Regions from separate parts of the Nocardioides aestuarii genome, predicted to be linked through region 2. Evidence: riboswitches for the same ligand, from Rfam matches in the RefSeq annotation. Region 2 holds a riboswitch; the other holds the start of a gene.
What was found. A riboswitch is a leader RNA that binds a small molecule or an ion and turns the genes downstream of it on or off. The one in region 2 is predicted to bind cobalamin.
Positions count from the first base shown of each region.

Region 1: it holds a riboswitch for cobalamin, as region 2 does, so the genes downstream of both, ABD091_RS20025 (ribonucleoside-diphosphate reductase subunit alpha) here and ABD091_RS03095 (hypothetical protein) in region 2, are expected to answer to the same signal.

Region 1 is NZ_BAAAJT010000003.1:507,532-517,476, forward strand. Features, by position in the region: gene ABD091_RS20015 (DUF1800 domain-containing protein) at 1-598, shown strand, start outside; gene ABD091_RS20020 (DUF1501 domain-containing protein) at 604-1,851, shown strand; cobalamin riboswitch at 2,086-2,300, shown strand; gene ABD091_RS20025 (ribonucleoside-diphosphate reductase subunit alpha) at 2,425-4,767, shown strand; gene ABD091_RS20030 (ribonucleotide-diphosphate reductase subunit beta) at 4,767-5,786, shown strand; gene katG (catalase/peroxidase HPI) at 5,953-8,142, opposite strand; gene ABD091_RS20040 (Fur family transcriptional regulator) at 8,205-8,597, opposite strand; gene ABD091_RS20045 (DinB family protein) at 8,667-9,209, opposite strand; gene ABD091_RS20050 (hypothetical protein) at 9,653-9,945, shown strand, end outside.
Region 2 is NZ_BAAAJT010000002.1:613,403-623,347, forward strand. Features, by position in the region: gene ABD091_RS03090 (prolipoprotein diacylglyceryl transferase) at 1-871, opposite strand, end outside; gene ABD091_RS03095 (hypothetical protein) at 874-1,947, opposite strand; cobalamin riboswitch at 2,018-2,157, opposite strand; gene gatB (Asp-tRNA(Asn)/Glu-tRNA(Gln) amidotransferase subunit GatB) at 2,296-3,789, opposite strand; gene gatA (Asp-tRNA(Asn)/Glu-tRNA(Gln) amidotransferase subunit GatA) at 3,791-5,296, opposite strand; gene gatC (Asp-tRNA(Asn)/Glu-tRNA(Gln) amidotransferase subunit GatC) at 5,293-5,607, opposite strand; gene ABD091_RS03115 (acyltransferase family protein) at 5,673-7,661, shown strand; gene ABD091_RS03120 (cobalamin B12-binding domain-containing protein) at 7,803-8,807, shown strand; gene ABD091_RS03125 (SGNH/GDSL hydrolase family protein) at 8,842-9,732, shown strand; gene ABD091_RS03130 (SigE family RNA polymerase sigma factor) at 9,797-9,945, shown strand, end outside.

The sequences.
Region 1 (9,945 bases), on a different contig from region 2:
CGACCGGCTGGCCCAGGTCTACCTCGACGAGGGGACGCAGATCCGGCCGGTGCTCCGCGCGCTGGTCGACTCGGCCGAGTTCAAGGCCTCGGCCGGGCAGAAGATCCGCAACCCGGTCGAGGACGTGATCGCCAGCTGTCGCGCGCTCGGCGTACGGCACACCCGGCCCACCGAGGACGCGAGCGGTGCGAACGCGGTGCTCTGGCAGTGCACCAGCGTGGGTGTCTACCCGCACGGGTGGCCGCGTCCCGACGGGCTGCCGCAGACCAACGGTGCGTGGGCGACTCCGGCCCGGATGATGGGGTCGATGCGGTTGCACTTCACGCTGAGCGGCGGGTGGTGGCCGAAGGTCGACACCCGCTACCGCAAGCCGGCCGCGTGGGCCCCCGACTACCCGATCCGGTTCGACGACCTGGTCGACCACCTGTCGCGGCGGATCGTGCACCGGCGCGCGACGGCCGAGCTGCTCCAGGCCTGCAGCCAGGCCACCGGCCTCTCCCCGGACGAACGGATCACCCGTGACCACGGGCTCGTGAAGTGGGGCTTCCCGCGGCTCCTCGTCACCTTCCTCGACACTCCCGACTTCTTCGCCCGGTGACCGCCATGGACCAGACCTGCTGCCCCGAGTACGCCGCCATCTCCCGCCGGGGGTTCCTGACCGGAGCGGCAGCGCTCGTCGGCACCACCACGGTGTTCGGCTCCACGCTGCTCACCGTCTCGCCAGCCGCCGCAGCGACCACGGGGCCGACCCTGGTCGTGCTGTCGCTCCGCGGCGCCGCGGACGGGTTGTCGCTCGTCGTGCCGCACGGCGACCCGGTCTACTACGCCGCGCGGCCGCGCATCGCCGTACCGGCCGCCCAGCTCGTCGCGAAGGACGGGTACTTCGGCCTCCACCCCGATCTCTCACCGCTCCTGCCGCTGTGGCAGTCCGGGAAGCTCGCGGCCGTGCACGCGACCGGGCTGCCGACGCCCAACCGGTCCCACTTCGCGGCGATGGAGGAGGTCGAGGACGCCGACCCCGGCTCGGCCGCGCGGGTCGGCTGGCTCAACCGGCTGCTGGGCGAAGTGCCCGGCACCTCCCCGCTCCAGGGCTTCAGCGTGGGTGGCGGCGTGGCTCCCACCTCGCTGGTCGGACCCGAGGACTACCTCTCCGCGGGCTCCGTCGACGACCTCGAGATCGCCGGCGCCGACCAGTGGGACGAGGCAGGCGGCCGGCTGCGGTCCCTCCACACGCTGTGGGACGGCGCGTCCTCGGTCCTGTCCCCTGCCATGCGGGCGACCTTCCAGGCCACGAGCCAGTTCGAGGCGGTGAAGGCGACACCTGCCACACCCGCGAACGGGGCCGACTACGGCAGCTCCGACCTCGGCAAGGCATTGCGCACCGCGGCCCGGGTCGTCAAGGGCGAGGTCGGTACGCAGGTGATCACCCTCGACCACGGGGACTGGGACATGCACACGGACCTCGGCACCTTGGAGTGGGGCCGGATGCAGCGCCTGGCCAAGGAGCTCGGCACGTCGCTGGCCGCGTTCTTCACCGACCTCGGTGAACGCGGCGACCAGGTCACCGTCGTGGTGCTCAGCGAGTTCGGTCGTCGCGTGCAGGAGAACGCCAACCGCGGGCTCGACCACGGCTACGGCAACGTCATGCTGCTCCTCGGCGCGGGCGTGGCCGGTGGTCGTTACCACGGGCGCTGGCCCGGGCTCACCAACGAGCTGGACTCCGACGTGCTGGTGACGACCGACTACCGGTCCGTGCTCGCCGAGGTGGTGTCGACGCGCTTCGGCGTGAGCACGGCGAGCGTCTTCCCGCAGTTCCAACCCGAGGCACTCGGCGTGATGCGCGCCGTCTGACCGGCCGACCGGATCACCCGGCGGGGTGATGCACATCACAAACAGGCAGGCGCACACTCACCTGACGGGGGCCACCGAGACCGGTAGCGACGCAAGGGCGCGCCGGGGTCGATGGCCCCCGGCCACACGCTCGGGGGACGCGACGGCCGGCGACCCGACTCTCGGGGCCGGCCGTCGCGAGGCGCAACACGCCGACCCCACCGCTTGTGCCACCGACGGCGCCCCTCCCCCACATATGGTGGTCGCGCAGCTGGTTCGGCGGCCCCGCCAGGGTCGTCGAGGCAAGAGGGAACCCGGTGGGACTCCGGGACTGCCCCGCAGCGGTGAGTGGGAACGACCGCCGTCATCAGCACTGGGACCACGGGTCCCGGGAAGCGACGGCCACTAGGAACGCCGGCACGCCGGCCACGCCCACGAGTCCGAAGACCTGCCAGCGCACCGCACCCGCCGGGTGCGGTGGTCCGAGGCCGCGCGGGACGGCCGACGGCTGGCCGGGTGCTGCGCTCCGCTCCCCCGTCCCCGTCGCCCTCGCGACCCCGGACCGTCCAGGACCGATCTCGCGAGGAGAGAGAAGTGACGGTCACCCAGACGCGGACGTCGATGCACGTCCGCAAGCGCAACGGAGACACCGAGCCCGTCGACGTCAACAAGATCGTGCGGGCCGTCGACCGGGTCGGCGACGACCTCGGCGACGTCGACCCGATGCGGGTCGCCACCCGCACGATCAGCGGGCTCTACGACGGCGCCACCACCGCCGAGCTCGACCGGCTGTCGATCCAGACGGCCGCCGAGATGATCGGCGAGGAGCCGCAGTACTCCCGGCTCGCTGCGCGCTTGCTCGCGGCGTACGTCGACAAGGAGGTCCGCGGGCAGGGCGTGGCGTCCTTCAGCCAGTCGGTCGCCCTCGGCCACGCCGAGGGCCTGATCGGCGACGCCACCGCTGCCTTCGTCAAGGACAACGCGCGCAAGCTCGACGTGGCGATCGACCTCGCCGGCGACCGGCGGTTCGAGTACTTCGGGCTGCGCACGGTCTACGACCGCTACCTGCTCCGGCACCCGACGACCCGGCTCGTGCTCGAGACGCCGCAGTACTTCCTGCTGCGCGTCGCCTGCGGCCTCGCGCACAGCCCGGCCGAGGCGATCGAGTTCTACCGCCTCATGTCGTCGCTGGCCTACCTGCCCAGCAGCCCGACCCTGTTCAACTCCGGCACCCGGCACACGCAGATGTCGTCGTGCTACCTGGTCGACAGCCCGCGCGACGACCTCGACTCGATCTACAGCCGCTACGCGCAGGTCGCCAAGCTCTCGAAGTACGCCGGGGGCATCGGCCTGTCCTTCAGCCGGGTCAGGTCGCGCGGCGCCCTGATCCGCGGCACCAACGGCCAGTCCAACGGGATCGTGCCGTTCCTGCGCACCCTGGACTCGTCGGTCGCCGCGGTCAACCAGGGCGGTCGCCGCAAGGGCGCCGCGTGCGTCTACCTCGAGCCGTGGCACCCCGACGTCGAGGAGTTCCTCGAGCTGCGCGACAACACCGGGGAGGAGGCCCGCCGCACCCACAACCTCAACCTCGCCCACTGGGTGCCCGACGAGTTCATGCGTCGCGTCGAGGCTGACGAGCCGTGGTCGCTGATCGACCCGGACCAGGCGCCGGAGCTGCCCGACCTGTGGGGTGGGGCCTTCGACGAGGCCTACCGGCGTGCGGAGGCCGAGGGTCGCTACGTGCGCCGGGTCAGCGCCCGCGAGCTCTACGGCCGGATGATGCGAACCCTCGCCCAGACCGGAAACGGCTGGATGACCTTCAAGGACGCCAGCAACCGGACCTGCAACCAGACGCAGGACGCCCCGGGGGGACCGGTGGTCCACCTCTCCAACCTCTGCACCGAGATCATCGAGGTCTCCAGCGACACCGAGACGGCTGTCTGCAACCTGGGCTCGGTCAACCTCGCCCAGCACCTGGCACCCGACGGCGCCGGTCTCGACTGGGAGAAGTTGCGGGCGACGGTGCGCACGGCGCTGCCGTTGCTCGACCGGGTGGTCGACGTCAACTACTACCCGAGCGACGAGGCCGCACGGTCCAACCCCCGGTGGCGCCCGGTCGGCCTCGGGCTGATGGGCCTCCAGGACGTGTTCTTCGCCCTGGGGCTGCCGTTCGACTCCGACGAGGCGCGGGAGCTGTCGACCCGGGTGCAGGAGGAGGTCTACCTGACCGCCCTCGAGGTGTCGGCGTCACTGGCCCGGCAGCACGGCCCCCACCCGGCGTACGACGAGACGCGGGCGGCGACGGGCGTCCTCCAGCCCGACCACTGGGGCGTCACGGGTGCCCAGGCCGAGCGCTGGACCGCCCTGCGCGCGCAGGTGGCCGAGCACGGCCTCCGCAACTCGCTGCTGGTCGCCATCGCCCCCACGGCGACCATCGCCTCCATCGCCGGCTGCTACGAGTGCATCGAGCCCCAGGTGTCCAACCTCTTCAAGCGGGAGACGCTGAGCGGCGAGTTCCTCCAGGTCAACAACGCCCTGGTGCGCGAGCTGAAGTCACGAGGTCTGTGGACCGCCGAGGTCCGCGAGGCGATCAAGCGTGCCGAGGGATCGGTCCAGGGGATCGCCGTGATCCCCGAGGACGTGCGACGGCTCTTCCGGACCGCCTGGGAGCTGCCCCAGCGGGCGTTGATCGACATGGCGTCCGCCCGGGCGCCGTACGTCGACCAGAGCCAGTCGCTCAACCTCTTCATCGCCGGGCCGTCGATCGGGAAGCTCTCCTCGATGTACCTCCACGCGTGGAAGTCCGGCCTGAAGACGACCTACTACCTCCGCTCGCGACCCGCGACGCGGATCCAGCAGGCGACCACGTCGATCCAGCCCGCCGAGGCGATCACGTGCTCCCTGGAGAACCCCGAGACCTGTGAGGCGTGCGAGTGATGACCACCGGCCAGACCGACCGGATGCTGCTCGACCCCGGCATGAACCTGACGCTGCGGCCGATGCGCTACCCCCACTTCTACGACCGCTACCGCGACGCCATCAAGAACACGTGGACCGTCGAGGAGGTCGACCTCCACTCCGACCTCAAGGACCTCGCCCGGCTCACCGACGCCGAGCGCCACCTGGTCTCGCGGCTGGTCGCGTTCTTCGCCACCGGCGACACGATCGTCGCCAACAACCTGGTGCTGAACCTCTACCAGCACGTCAACAGCCCAGAGGGCCGGCTCTACCTGTCGCGGCAGCTGTTCGAGGAGGCCGTGCACGTGCAGTTCTACCTGACCCTGCTCGACACCTACGTCCCCGACGAGCGGCAACGCCACGAGGCGTTCGCCGCGATCGACAACATCCCCTCGATCAAGCACAAGGCCGACTTCTGCTTCCGGTGGATCGACTCGATCGACGAGCTCACCGCGCTGCACTCGCGTGAGGACCGACGGGCGTTCCTGCTCAACCTCATCTGCTTCGCCGCGGTGATCGAAGGCCTCTTCTTCTACGGCGCCTTCGCCTACGTCTACTTCCTCCGCTCGCGCGGCCTCCTCAACGGGCTCGCCTCCGGGACCAACTGGGTCTTCCGCGACGAGTCGATGCACATGGCGTTCGCCTTCGACGTCGTCGACACCGTCCGTGAGGAGGAGCCCGACCTGTTCGACGGTGAGATGGCCGAGCAGGTCCGGCAGATGCTGCGGGAGGGCGTGGACGCCGAGGCCCAGTTCGCGGAGGACCTCCTCGGCGGCGGCGTCGCCGGCCTCACGACCGCCGACATGCGCTCCTACCTCGAGCACGTGGCCGACCGACGGCTGCAGCGGCTCGGCCTCGAGCCGGAGTACGGCAGCCCGAACCCGCTGACGTTCATGGAGCTCCAGGACGTCCAGGAGCTCTCGAACTTCTTCGAACGCCGCGTCTCCGCCTACCAGGTCGGTGTGTCCGGCAGCGTCGGCTTCGACGAGGAGTTCTAGCCGCCGATGCGGTGCCGATTGGTCCCCAACGGCAGATTTCGGGCCGGATCACTGCCGTTGGTGACCACACGGCAACCGCGGAGTCGCCCGAAGGCGACCTGAACGACGGACGGCCGGACCCCGGGAAGGGTCCGGCCGTCCGTTGTTCGTACGGCGGGCGCCGAGATCAGCGCACGTCGTAGCGGTCGAGCATCATCACCTTGTCCCAGGCGGCCACGAAGTCGGTCACGAACTTCTCGGCGGCGTCGTCGCTGGCGTAGACCTCCGCGACGGCGCGCAGCTCGGAGTTGGAGCCGAACACCAGGTCGTTGCGGGTGCCGGTCCACCGCACGTCGCCGGTGGCCGCGTCACGGCCCTCGAAGACGTCCTGGGCGTCGGAGGTGGAGTGCCAGGTCGTGCCGACGTCGAGCAGGTTCACGAAGAAGTCGTTCGTGAGGGTGCCGGCACGCTCGGTCAGCACCCCGTGGGTCGAGCCCTCGTGGGTGGCGCCGAGCACCCGGAGGCCGCCGACCAGCACGGTCAGCTCGGGGGCGCTCAGGTCGAGGAGGTTGGCCTTGTCGACGAGCAGGTACTCCGCGGGGAGCCGGTGGCCCTTGCCGAGGAAGTTCCGGAACCCGTCGTGGCTCGGCTCGAGCCACGCGAACGACTCGACGTCGGTCTGCTCCTGGGTGGCGTCGGTGCGGCCGGGCGTGAACGGCACGGTCACCCGGTGCCCCGCGTCAGCCGCCGCCTTCTCGACGCCCGCGGTGCCCGCGAGCACCACCAGGTCCGCGAAGGACACGCGGACGTCCCCGTGGGCGCCGTTGAAGCGCTCCTGGATGTCCTCGAGGACCGAGACGACACGAGCGAGCTGGTCGGGCTGGTTGACCTCCCAGCCGGACTGCGGCTGGAGCCGGATCCGGCCGCCGTTGGCGCCGCCTCGCTTGTCGCTCACGCGGAACGACGAGGCTGCGGCCCAGGCGGTGGAGACCAGCTCGGCGACCGTGAGCCCGGACTCGAGCAGCTGCTGCTTGAGCTCGGTGACCTCGGCGTCGCCGACCAGCGCGTGGTCGACAGCCGGCACCGGGTCCTGCCAGAGCAGCTCCTCCCGCGGGACCTCCGTCCCGAGGTAGCGCTGGATCGGGCCCATGTCGCGGTGGGTCAGCTTGTACCAAGCGCGCGCGAAGGCGTCCGCGAACTCCGCGGGGTGCTCGTGGAAGCGGCGCGAGACCTGCTCGTAGGCCGGGTCCATCCGCAGCGCCAGGTCGGTCGTCAGCATGGTGGGACGGCGGGCAGGGTCGCCCTCCTCCGGACCCGGGACGGTGGCGTCGGCGTCCTTCGCCACCCACTGCCACGCTCCGGCCGGGCTCTTCTCCAGCTCCCACTCGAAGCCGAAGAGGTTGTCGAAGAACTTGTTCGACCACCGGGTGGGGGTCTGGGTCCAGGTGACCTCGAGACCGCTGGTGATCGCGTCGCGGCCCTTGCCGGAGCCGAAGGAGTTCTTCCAGCCGAAGCCCTGCTCCTCGATGCCGGCGCCCTCGGGCTCGGCTCCGACGTGCTGCTCGGGGTCGGCAGCGCCGTGGGTCTTGCCGAAGGTGTGTCCGCCGGCGATGAGGGCGACGGTCTCCTCGTCGTTCATCGCCATCCGCCGGAAGGTCTCGCGGATGTCGCGGGCCGCGGCCAGCGGGTCGGGCTCGCCGTTGGGGCCCTCGGGGTTGACGTAGATCAGGCCCATCTGGACGGCTGCCAGCGGGTTCTCGAGGTCGCGGTCCCCGGTGTAGCGCTCGTCGCCGAGCCACTCGGCCTCCGGCCCCCAGTAGACGTCCTCGTCGGGCTCCCAGACGTCGGCGCGGCCACCGGCGAAGCCGAAGGTGTCGAAGCCCATGTCCTCGAGCGCGACGTTTCCGGCGAGGACCATGAGGTCGGCCCACGAGATCGACTTGCCGTACTTCTTCTTCACCGGCCACAGCAGCCGGCGCGCCTTGTCGAGGTTGCCGTTGTCCGGCCAGGAGTTGAGGGGAGCGAAGCGCTGCATGCCGGCACCCGCGCCGCCGCGCCCGTCCTGGACGCGGTAGGTGCCAGCGGAGTGCCAGGCCATCCGGATGAACAGCGGGCCGTAGTGGCCGAAGTCGGCCGGCCACCAGTCCTGCGAGGTGGTCATGACCTCGGTGATGTCGGCCTTCACCGCCGCGAGGTCGAGGCCCTCGAAAGCCGCGGCGTAGTCGAACTCCCCGCCCATCGGGTTGGCGACGTCCGGGTGCTTGCGCAGGATCGCGAGGTTGAGCTGCTGCGGCCACCAGCCGCGGTTGGTGGCGCCACCCTCGGTCGGGTGCTTGCCCGCCGAGACCGGGCAGCCGCCGGCCTCCTCGACGTTCATGTCGCCGACCTTGGCGTCGGGCTGGTCGTGGTCAGACACGGGCACACCTTTCAGGGATGGGATCAGGACAGGCAGGCGGGGCAGGTGCCCCAGTAGACGACCTCGGCCTCGTCGATCGCGAAGCCGTGGTCGTCGGATGCGTGCAGGCACGGGGTGTCGCCGACGGCGCAGTCGACGTCGGCGATCGCCCCGCAGGAGCGGCACACCACGTGGTGGTGGTTGTCCCCCACCCGCGACTCGTAGCGCGCGACCGAGCCCGAGGGCTGGATCCGGCGCACGAGCCCGGCGGTGGTGAGCGCGCGCAGCACGTCGTAGACCGCCTGGTGGGAGACCTCCCCCAGCGCCGTGCGCGACGCGGCGATGATCGCGTCGGTGTCGGCGTGGGGGTGGGCGTGCACCGCCGCCAGGACGGCGAGCCGGGGACGCGTCACACGCAGGTCGGAACCGCGCAGCATCTCGTGCAGCTCGTCGGTGGTGGGCACGCGCCCGACCCTTCCACCCTTTCTTGAACGAGTCAAGAAAGGTCAGCCCATCGACCTCTGCCCGTCGATCGTCTCCCGGATGATGTCGGCGTGGCCCGCGTGCTGGGCCGTCTCCACGGCGATGTGGTGGAAGACCCGCCTCGCCGACCACGTGGCCCCCGACTCGAACCACGGGGCCTCGGGGAGCGGTTGCCGCGCCGCGAGGTCGACGGTCCCCACCAGCTCGTCGGTGGCAGCCGCCACGTCGTCGTACGTCGCCAGCAGGCCCTCGAGCGTCTCGCCCTCGACCATGCGGAACCCGTCGCGGTAGGCCGCGACGGCCGGCGGCGGGTCCGACCAGTCGACGTTCGCCCAGTCGATGTCGGGTCGGTCCGCCGGTCCGTGGACGACGAAGTCGGCCCAGCCCGCCTCCGTCGCCGCGACGTGCTTGACCAGGCCCGCCAGGCTCAGCTCGCTCACGGTCGGGGTGCTGGCCGCCTGGTCGTCACTGAGGCCGGTCATGGTGTGGCGGAACAGCGCGCGGTGCTTGCGCAGCAGCTCCAGCAGGTCGGCGCGTTCCTCGGGGCTTCCGGTGTCTGTGGTCATGACCGCCACGGTAGGTGGAATTCCGGCCAGTTCCTGACCTGATACCGGTGGGGTGAGGAGGCCCGGCGCGACGGGCTGCTAGCGTCGTCGGGCCGTCGGCCACCACGGCCGACCTCGTAGGGAGGGAACCCCCGTGAACACTCGCACCATCGCCATCATCGCGCTCATCCTCGTCGTCATCGTGCTCGCGCTGATCCTCTTCTGAGCACCGCCGGCACCGGCTGACCGGGCCGCCACCGCAGTCGCGGTGGCGGCCCGTCGCACGTCCGGAGCAGTCGGCCGCGCGGTCTGGACCGCTGACACCCACCATCGGGTTCTGCTGACGGCCGATCTGCGCGGGGGTAGGAAGGCAGATGGAGCTCGGGCTTCACCCCCCAAATATCCGGGCTCCCGGCCACCGGTTCCTCACCGGTGTCCGCCGTTCCCCCCGACGAGGAGCTCACATGCGCCTGCGCACCGTCATCACCAGCCTGATCGCACCCCTCGTGGCCCTCGGCCTCGTCCTGGCTTCCACGACTCCGGCCAGCGCCGGCAGGGCCGAAGGCCCCGCGGCGGCGAAGGACTGCCGGAAGGGCGGCTGGCGCGACCTCGTCCGCCACGACGGGTCCACCTTCCGGAACGCCGGCCAATGCGTCCGCTACTCCAAGCAGCAGGGCAACAGCAGTGCTGCGAAGGCCTGCCAGAAGGGCGGCTGGCGCGACCTCAAGCGCGAGGACGGCACCCGGTTCCGCAACAC
Region 2 (9,945 bases):
CCAGCCCGGCGATCGCGAGCGCACCACCGGCCGCCGACGGGCCCACCCACACGGGCAGTCCGTCACTGCCGGCGTCGGCCGGCGGCTCGGCCGCCACCGGAGCCTGGTCGGCGTCGGCGCTCGACGTGGCGCTCGGCTCCTCGGTCGGGTCGGCGTCCCGGTCACGCTTCTTGCTGGTGCCGTCGCGGTCCTTCTTCTCGTTCTTCTTCGCGTCGCCGGCCTTCGTGTCGTCGCCGTCACGGGACCGCTCCCGGTCGCCGTCGGCGGACGGGGACTCGGCCGGCGCCGTCGAGGGCGTGCCGGTCGAGTCGCCCGACGACGTGCCGCCGCCCTGGCCACCACCGCCTCCGCCGCCGTTGCCGCCGGGCTTGGGGTTGTTCGGCTCGGGGGAGCTGGTGCTGCCGTCGTGGTCCGGCGGGGCGACGCCCGGCTTGGCCGCGGTCGAGGTGTTGTTCCACGCGAACGCGACAGCACCTCCGTCGGGGACATCGAGCGAGTAGGCGCCCTGGCTGGAGTAGGTCCAGGCACCGTCGGTGCCGTCGGACCACCACAGGCCCCAGTACTTGTTCGCCGGCGGGGTCCGCGCGCACGACTCGTCGTCGGCCGACGGCAGACCGTCGACACGACACACGAAGGCCTGGCCCTGGACGTTCTCCAGGGCGTGGCCGGCAGCCACGAACAGGTCGTCGGCCTGGCCCTGGTCGGAGACGCAGGCCTGGTCGATGCCGCCGCCGAGCTGCTTGAAGTCGACGACGACGGTGACGCCCGACTGCGAGGTGCAGGCGGCCGCGCCGGCCGGGGACGGCGTCCAGACCAGCCCTGCTGCCGCGACCACGAGGGCCGCGGCAGCGGGGCGCAGGAGCGGACGCACGGTCAGCACCCGGCGACGTACCGCAGCCCGGGGACGGCCTGGGCGCTGGTACGACGCCACTGGTCGCGGGTCTCGACCGTGATGCCGTCGGCCTGACCCGCCGCGTAGGCCGCCGCGTCGTAGGCGACGGCTCCCTCCTCGCCCTCGAGCGGCGTGCCGCCCTGGTCACCGGCGACCTGGAGGTCCGCCACCCATGCGGCCGCGTCGGTGGCCGAGTCGCAGCGCCCGGCGTCGCCGAGGATCATCGCGGCGAGGCCGGTGCTGTTGGCGTTGGCGGCCTCGGTCGCCACGCCACCGCCGTGGCCGCCGTCCGCGGCCTGGCTGCGCTCGAGCCAGTCGAGACCCTCGCGGATCGCGGCCCGGGTGACCTTGTTCTTCTTCGGCAGCGCACGCAGCGCGTCGATCGCGAAGACGGTCGCGTCCGTGTCGGGCTGGTCCTTCTTGCCGCGGCACCCCTGCTCGGCCGCCTTGCGACCCGAGAAGCCGAGGCGGAACCAGCCGCGCCCGCACTGCTGCTGCAGGAGGAACCTCCGGACGTCGCCCGCCTTGCGCGAGCCGGCCTTCGCGAGGGTCTCGGCCGCGAAGGCCTGACCGAGCGTGTTGGCGTAGTCGGTGGACGACCGGTCGGCGATGCGGCCCGCGAGGCGGTCGCCCTTCAGGACCAGGCGGTTGAGGCGCCGGAACAGGTTGACGCCGCCGAACTTCTTCCCGGCACCGTTCCCGGTGCGCTGGGCGAACGTCATCAGCTTCGCCGCGGAGTTGGCGTAGACGTCGTCGCCGAAGGTCGTGTAGGCGTCGACGCGGGTGCTCATCGCGTCGCGGACGGCCGCGACGTCGGAGTCGTGGCCGCCGACGCGCTGCAGGGCCAGGCCGACGTCGATGGTCAGGCCGAGGTCCTCGAAGCCGCCGAACTGCTCGTTGTAGACGACCGAGTTCTCGTCGAGCTGGGTGGTGAGCCACGTGGCCCCGTCGTCGACGGGAGCCGCCCCGGCGGGCGCCTGGAGCATGGTGGCGGTGACAAGTCCGGCCGCGACGACGGCGACCGGGCGCAGGAACGTGCGCCTGAACGTGGACATGGTGGGTCCTTCCCGCTGCACACGGCGGACCAGCGCTCGCTGGGTCCCCGCCGTTCTTCCTCGACAGCGTTCATTGGGACGACGAGTGGCGGGTGCTCCGGCTCGTGGTCACCCTCGCCGGACCAGGGTCCGATCGGGGCTCCCACCTACGGTTGCGGGTCAGCGCCGGACTTCGACCGGCTTCCCCCGACCACACGCGTGATGTGGATGTGAGTGGTTGAGCAGCCTCACCCTAACCCGCCGACCGGGCACTCGGTGACCCACCCAGACCACTGACCGGGCACTCCCCGGCCCTTGCGGGCCGGACAGTGCCCGGTCGACGGGTTCACAGGGCCGGGAAGTGCCCGGTCAGGTGAGCTTCTCGAGGATCAGCTCGCGGACCCGGGCGGCGTCGGCCTGGCCGCGCATCTCCTTCATGACCGCGCCGATGAGGGCGCCGGCGGCCGCGACCTTGCCGTCGCGAATCTTGTCGGCCACGTCGGGGTTGGCGGCGATCGCGTTGTCCACGGCGGTCGAGAGCGCACCGTCGTCGGAGACGATGGCGAGGCCGCGACCCTCGACGATCTGCTGCGGCGTCCCCTCCCCGGCCAGCAGGCCGTCGAAGACCTGGCGGGCCAGCTTGTCGTTGAGGGTGCCGGCGTCGACGAGGCCCTGCACCTCGGCGACCTGGGCCGGGGTGACGCCGAGGTCGGCGAGGTCGACCCCGGTGTCGTTGGCGCGCCGCGCCAGCTCGCCCAGCCACCACTTGCGCGCGGCCTGGGGCGCGACGCCCGCGGCGATCGTCTCCTCGACCAGGCCGAGCGCGCCGGCACCGACGGTGTCGCGCATCTCGAGGTCGGAGAAGCCCCACGCGGCCTGGAGCCGCGCCCGCTTGGCGGTCGGGTTCTCCGGCAGCGTCGCCCGCAGCTCCTCGACCCACTCGCGCGAGGGCGCGACCGGCACCAGGTCGGGCTCGGGGAAGTAGCGGTAGTCCTCGGCGTCGGACTTCTCGCGGCCCGAGGTGGTGATCCCGGTGTCCTCGTGCCAGTGGCGGGTCTCCTGGAGGATCGACGAGCCGCCGGAGAGGACGGCCGCATGGCGCTGGACCTCATAGCGCACGGCCCGCTCCACGGAGCGGAACGAGTTGACGTTCTTGGTCTCGGTGCGGGTGCCGAGCGTGCCGGAGCCCTTCGGCGCCAGCGACAGGTTCACGTCGGCGCGCAGGTTGCCCTGGTCCATCCGCGCCTCCGAGACGTCGAGGGCGACGATCAGGTCACGCAGCTGCTGGACGTAGGCCCGGGCGACCTCCGGTGCCCGCTCCCCCACGCCGGTGATCGGCCTGGTGACGATCTCGATCAGGGGGATGCCGGCGCGGTTGTAGTCGACCAGCGAGTGGGACGCCCCGTGGATCCGGCCGGTGGAGCCGCCGACGTGGAGCGACTTGCCGGTGTCCTCCTCCATGTGGGCCCGCTCGATCTCGACCCGGACGGTCTCACCGTCGTCGAGCTCCACGCCCATCCAGCCGTCGAACGCGATCGGCTCGTCGTACTGGGACGTCTGGAAGTTCTTCGGCATGTCCGGGTAGAAGTAGTTCTTCCGGGCGAAGCGGCACCACTCGGCGATCGAGCAGTTGAGCGCGAGCCCGATCCGGATCGCCGACTCGACGCCGATCCGGTTGACGACCGGCATCGCGCCGGGCAGGCCCAGGCAGACCGGGCAGACCTGGCTGTTCGGCTCGCCGCCGAAGGTGGCCGGGCAGCCGCAGAACATCTTCGTCGCGGTGTTGAGCTCGACGTGGACCTCGAGCCCGAGCGCCGGGTCGTACGCCGCCAGCGCGTCGTCGTAGGAGAGCAGGTCGGTCATCTCAGGACTCCAGTCCGGTCGCGCGGTCGAGCAGCGGGCCGCCCCACTGGTCGGTCAGCAGCTTCTCCAGCGCTGCGCCGACGCGGTAGACCCGGTCGTCGGCCAGCGCCGGGGCGAGCACCTGGACACCGGCCGGCAGCCCGTCCTCGTCGGCGAGGCCGCTCGGGACGGAGATCCCGGGGACGCCGGCGAGGTTGGCAGGGATGGTCGCGAGGTCGTTGAGGTACATCGCGAGCGGGTCGTCGAGCTTCTCGCCCAGCTTGAACGCGGTCGTCGGCGCGGTCGGCGAGACCAGCACGTCGGCCTGGCCGAAGGCGGCGTCGAAGTCGCGCGTGATGAGCGTGCGGACCTTCTGGGCCTGGCCGTAGTAGGCGTCGTAGTAGCCGCTCGACAGCGCGTAGGTGCCGAGGATGATCCGGCGCTTGACCTCGTCGCCGAAGCCGGCGTCACGGGTGGCGCGCATGACCTCCTCGGCGCTCGGGCTGCCCTCCGGCACGACGCGGAGGCCGTAGCGCATCGCGTCGAACTTGGCGAGGTTCGACGACGCCTCGGCGGGCAGGATCAGGTAGTAGGTCGCGAGCGCGTGGACGAAGCTCGGGCAGGACACCTCGACGACCTCGGCACCGGCCCCGACCATCAGGTCGACCGACTCCTGGAAGCGGGCGAGGACGCCGGGCTGGTAGCCCTCGCCGCCGAGCTCCTTCACCACGCCGATGCGCACGCCGGACAGGTCGCCCGACTGGCCGGCCCGCACCGCGCCGACGAGGTCGCCGACCGGGGCGTCGATCGAGGTGGAGTCGAGCGGGTCGTGACCGCCGATCAGCTCGTGGAGCAGCGCGGCGTCCTCGACCGTCCGGGTCACGGGACCGACCTGGTCGAGGGAGTTGGCCAGCGCGACCAGGCCGTAGCGGCTCACGCCGCCGTAGGTCGGCTTCACGCCGACCGTGCCGGTCACGGCACCGGGCTGGCGGATCGAGCCGCCGGTGTCGGTGCCGAGCGCGAGCGGGGCCTCGTAGGACGCCACCGCCGCGGCGGAGCCGCCGCCGGACCCGCCGGGAATCCGGTCGAGGTCCCACGGGTTGTGGGTCGGGCCGTAGGCCGAGTGCTCGGTCGAGGAGCCCATCGCGAACTCGTCCATGTTGGTCTTGCCGAGGATCGGCAGCCCGGCCTCGCGCAGCTTGCGCACCACCGTCGCGTCGTACGGCGGCACCCAGCCCTCGAGGATCTTCGACCCGCACGTGGTGGGCAGGCCGCGGGTGGCGAGGACGTCCTTGACCGCGATCGGCACGCCGTCGAGCGCGGACAACGGCCGGCCCGCGGCGCGTCGCTCGTCGGAGGCGGCCGCCTCGGCCAGCGCCCCCTCGGTGTCGACCTGGAGGAAGGCGTGGACCCGGTCGTCGACCTCGGCGATCCGGTCGAGGTGGTTCTGGGTGACCTCGACGGAGGTCACCCGGCCGGCGGCGAGGTCGTCGGCGAGCGAGGCGGCCGTCGTACGCGGGTGGCTCATGCCTCCTCCCCCAGGATCCGCGGGACGCTGAAGCGCTGCTCCTCGGACTCGGGGGCGCCGGAGAGCGCCTCCTCCGGGGTCAGCCCGGGCACGACGACGTCCTCGCGGAAGACGTTGGTGAGCGGCACCGGGTGGGACGTCGGCGGCACGTCCTCACCCGCGACACCCTGGATCGAGGCGATCGACTCCAGGATCACGCTCAGCTGCGGGGCGAGGTGGTCGAGCTCGGCGTCGGAGAGGTCGATCCGGGCCAGGTCGGCCAGGTGGGCGACCTGCTCCCGGGTGATGGACGCACCGGAGGGTTCAGGCATGGGCGCCATCCTATGGAGCGTCCTCGACGCGACGTCACTCGGTGGTCGGGCCTATTCTCGCGGCCGTGACCTGGTCCTACCGCCCCGCCCTCGACGGCCTGCGCACGGTGGCGGTCTATGCGGTGGTCCTCTTCCACACCGGTCACCCGTGGGCGTCGGGCGGATTCCTCGGCGTCGACCTCTTCTTCGTCCTCTCCGGCTTCCTGGTCACCGGCGTCCTGCTGTCCGAGATCGACCGCACCGACCGGCTCCGGCTGGGCTCCTTCTACGCCCGTCGCGTACGCCGCCTGCTGCCCGCCGCCCTCGTCGCCATCGTCGTCACCTGCATCGCCTTCGTGCTGGTGCTGCCCGTCACCGAGCGGGTCTCGCTGATCTCCGACGCCCAGCACGCGCTGCTCTACGTCGCGAACTGGCACTTCCTCGCCGAGTCGGGCGACTACTTCGCCGCCGACGCCGAGCAGAGCCCGTTCCTCCACTTCTGGTCGCTCGCGATCGAGGAGCAGTACTACGTCGTCTTCCCGGTCCTGCTCTGGCTGCTGATGAAGCGCGGCCGTCGTACGACGGGAGGTGTGCTGCTGGCGATCCTGCTCGCGTCCGTCGCCGCCCAGCTCTACTGGGCCCAGGCCGACCCGACCCACGCCTACTACGGCACCGACGCCCGGATCTACCAGCCGCTGGCCGGCTCGCTGCTGGCCCTGCTCGTCTTCGGCCGCGGCCACCGGATGGCCCATGTCCGGTGGGGGGCGGCGACCGCGGTCGCGCTCCCGGTCTTCCTGCTGCTGTGCACCGGTCTGGTGCCGATGTCGCCCTCGTGGCGCGGGATGATCGCGACCGTCGCGGCCGGCGCCCTGGTCTGCGGCGTCGTGCTCGCCGAGGAGGGCCGGCTGACGAAGGTGCTCAGCCACCCGGTCCCGGTCTACCTCGGAAAGATCTCATACGGCACCTACCTGTGGCACTGGCCGGTCATCAAGCTGCTCGAGGAGACCGTCACGACCCGCCCGGTCGTCGTGGCCGCGATCGCGGTGCCCATCAGCACCGCCATCGCGGCACTGTCCTACCAGGTCCTCGAGACGCCGATCCGGCGCTCGGCGTACCTCGACCGGTTCGCGTGGACCCCGGCCGTCGCCGGTGTCGCCCTCTCGGCGATCGTCGCCGTCACGGTCGTGCCGGTGGTGCTCGGCCAGGACCGACGGCCCCCGCTGGCCGAGGTCGACGGCACGGGCCAGGTCACCGCACCCGAGACGGTGGCGGTCCCCGCCGACGTCGACTGGGAGCAGGTCGTGGGCGACTACGGCGACGTCGGCTGGTGCACCGCCGACGACCCGTCGGCGTGCACGGTCGTGGAGGGCGACGGGCCGCACGTCCTGCTCATCGGGGACAGCCAGGCGCAGTCGCTGGTCCCGATGTTCACCGACCTCGCGGAGGAACGCGACCTCACCCTGTCGCTCAACGTCGTCGAGGGGTGCCTGTGGCAGGAGGGCCTCTACAACCGCAAGTCGAGCGACGAGGAGAAGGAGAACTGCGTCGACGCCCGCGTCGACTGGTACGCCGACGTCCTCCCCGAGCTCGACCCGGACGTCGTGGTGATCATGTCCCGGCCGCGGGACGACGCCGACGAGTGGTCCGACCTCGTACGACGCCGCGACGGTCGCGAGATGTCACTGGCGAGGATGACGCGGGTCGAGACCCGGAGGACGCTGCGCGACATCTCGCGTGTCGTGCCGCGGACCCTCGTCGTCGACCGGCTGGTCATGCCGGAGACCTTCGACCCGCCCGACTGCCTCACGACCGTCGCCGACGCCGCCGAGTGCTCGGTCCCGGCGAAGACCGTCCTGAGCGCGACCGACCGGCTCGTCCACCGGCTCGCGCTCGAGGGGCCGGAGGTGCAGCCGGTCGACCTCAACCCGGCGCTGTGCCCCGACTCCCCGATCTGCCTTCCCGTGGTCGACGACCAGGTCGTCTGGCGCGACGACCACCACGTCACGGCGTCCTACGCCGTGAGTCGCCGCGACGCCGTGTGGGAGGCCCTCGCCCGCACCGGCGCGGTCGGCTGAGCCGGCGGGCCGCTGCTTGTAACGCCGGGTTGTGGCTTGTTCCACCCGGGAAATAGCCTGGGGGGAACAAGCTGTAACCCGGCGTTACATGCACCCGTGCGGGTGGGGCGCGGCGTACCCGATCTTGCCTAGGCTGATCCGATGCCCGCTCCGATGATGATCCCGGCGGCCGACCACTACTGGTCGACGCTCGTGCGCCAGGACGGCGAGGGCGCCTACCAGGTCGTGCGACGCATGGTCGACATGGGCGTGCCGCTGCCCGACGCGCTCGAGGGCATCGTCGTCCACGTCCAGCAGCGCATCGGCGACACCTGGGCGGCCGGCGAGTGGTCGGTCAGCCAGGAGCACGCCGCGACGGCGATCTCCGAGGAGGTCGTCCGCCGCCTGATGGACGAGGTCCCGCCGCCGGGCACCGGCCGGCGACCCATCGTGGTGGCCTGCGCGGAGCACGAGACCCACAGCCTCGCCGCCCTGGTCGTGACCGCCTCGCTGCGGTCGTGGGGCTGGCCGGCCGAGTACGTCGGGCCCGACGCGAGCTCCGACCAGCTCCTGCGCCGCATCGACGAGGTCCAGCCCACCGCGGTGATGATCAGCGCCTCCCTCTCCTCCTCGCTCACGCGCGTCGCGCGCTTCGTGAACGCCGTGGCCCACTCCGGCGTGCCGGTCGTCGTCGGAGGCGCTGCCTTCGACAGCGGCGGGCTGCGCGCCACCCGCCTCGGCGCGAGCGCCTACGCCGCCACGCCGGCGGCCGCGAGGGCGTTGCTCGACGACCTGCCCGCCAGCCTCCCCCACGCGGTCGTGCCGCAGCCGGGGCTGGTCCACGAGGAGGTCGCACGCCTGGAACAGCTGGCCGAGGACCTCTCCCGCGAGGTGCTGGAGCAGGTCGTCGGCCCGGTGACCATGCCGGACGACGACAGAGGCCTCGACCACTGGCGGATCGTCCTCGCGACCTACACGCCCCACCTGGTCGCCTCGATGGCCGGCGGCGTGCTCACCGACGACCCGACGGTCCCGGCGGCGGCCCGGGCCTGGCTCGACGGCGTGATGGTCCGGCGCGGCGCGCCGGCCGGTGTCACCGACGAGGTGTGGGCCGGGCTGCGCTCCCGGCTCGCCGACTTCCCGGCGACGAACGCGCTGCTGGCCTGAGCCGCCGCTTGGTGGGGGCTGCCACCGTGGACGGGTGACCCCTCGCCTCCTCGTCGTCGCGGCGCTGGCCGGTCTGCTGACCGCCTGCTCCGCCGGCAGTGCCGCGCCGGACCCCGCGCGGGCACCGGCCGCACCGACGACGTCGGCCACCGCCGAGGCGCCCACCGGCCCCCGCCTGGACTACGTGGCGATCGGGGACTCCTTCACCGCGGCCCCCGGACTGCCGGGGTCGTCGCTGCCCTGCCTGCGCTCGGAGGAGAACTACCCCTCGCTCGTCGCGGACGACCTCGGCTCGCGGTTCCGGGTCCGGCTCGACGACCGCAGCTGCGTCGGCGCCGACACCGCCTCCGTCACGTCGGCCCAGGAGCTCGGCGGCGGCCGGATCCCGCCCCAGGCCGGCGCGCTCGACCGGCGTACGGACCTGGTGACGCTCTCGCTGGGCGGCAACGACGACGGCTTCTTCGTCCGGCTGCTGACCGGCTGCCTGGGGCTGGGCGCCTCCGCCGACGACGCGCCGTGCGAGGTGGCGCCGCTGGTCGAGAGCCTCACCGGCGTGCAGGACCGGTTGGTCGCGGCCGTCGACGACGTGCGTCGCCGCGCCCCCGACGCCGAGGTCGTGGTGGTCGGCTATCCGCAGATCGTTCCGAAGCGCGGGACCTGCGAGGGCCTTCCCGACGACCCCGCGGCCCGCTCGGTCGCACGCCAGGCGAACCAGGCCCTCGTCGACACGGTCGCCGGTGCGGCGGCCGAGGCGGGGGTGACGTACGTCGACCTCGCACGCGCCTCGCGCGGCCACGAGCTCTGCAGCGACGACCCGTGGGTCAACGGCGCCGGCTCCGACCCGAGCGGTGCGATCCCCTTCCACCCGTTGCCGGCCGGTCAGCGGGCCGTCGCCGACCTGGTCGTGGAGGCGGTGCGGGGCTAGACCCAACCGCCGGCGCTCCTGCCCGCATCTTGTGGGGTGACACCCTGTCTCGAGGAGGAGCCGGATGACCCGACCACCCACCGATGCCGAGTTCACCGAGCTCGTGCACGGCACCTGGGGTTCGCTGTACCGCACGGCCTACCTGATCCTGGGCGACCACGGACTGGCCGAGGACCTCGTCCAGACCGCCCTGGCGCGTACCTACGCGTCGTG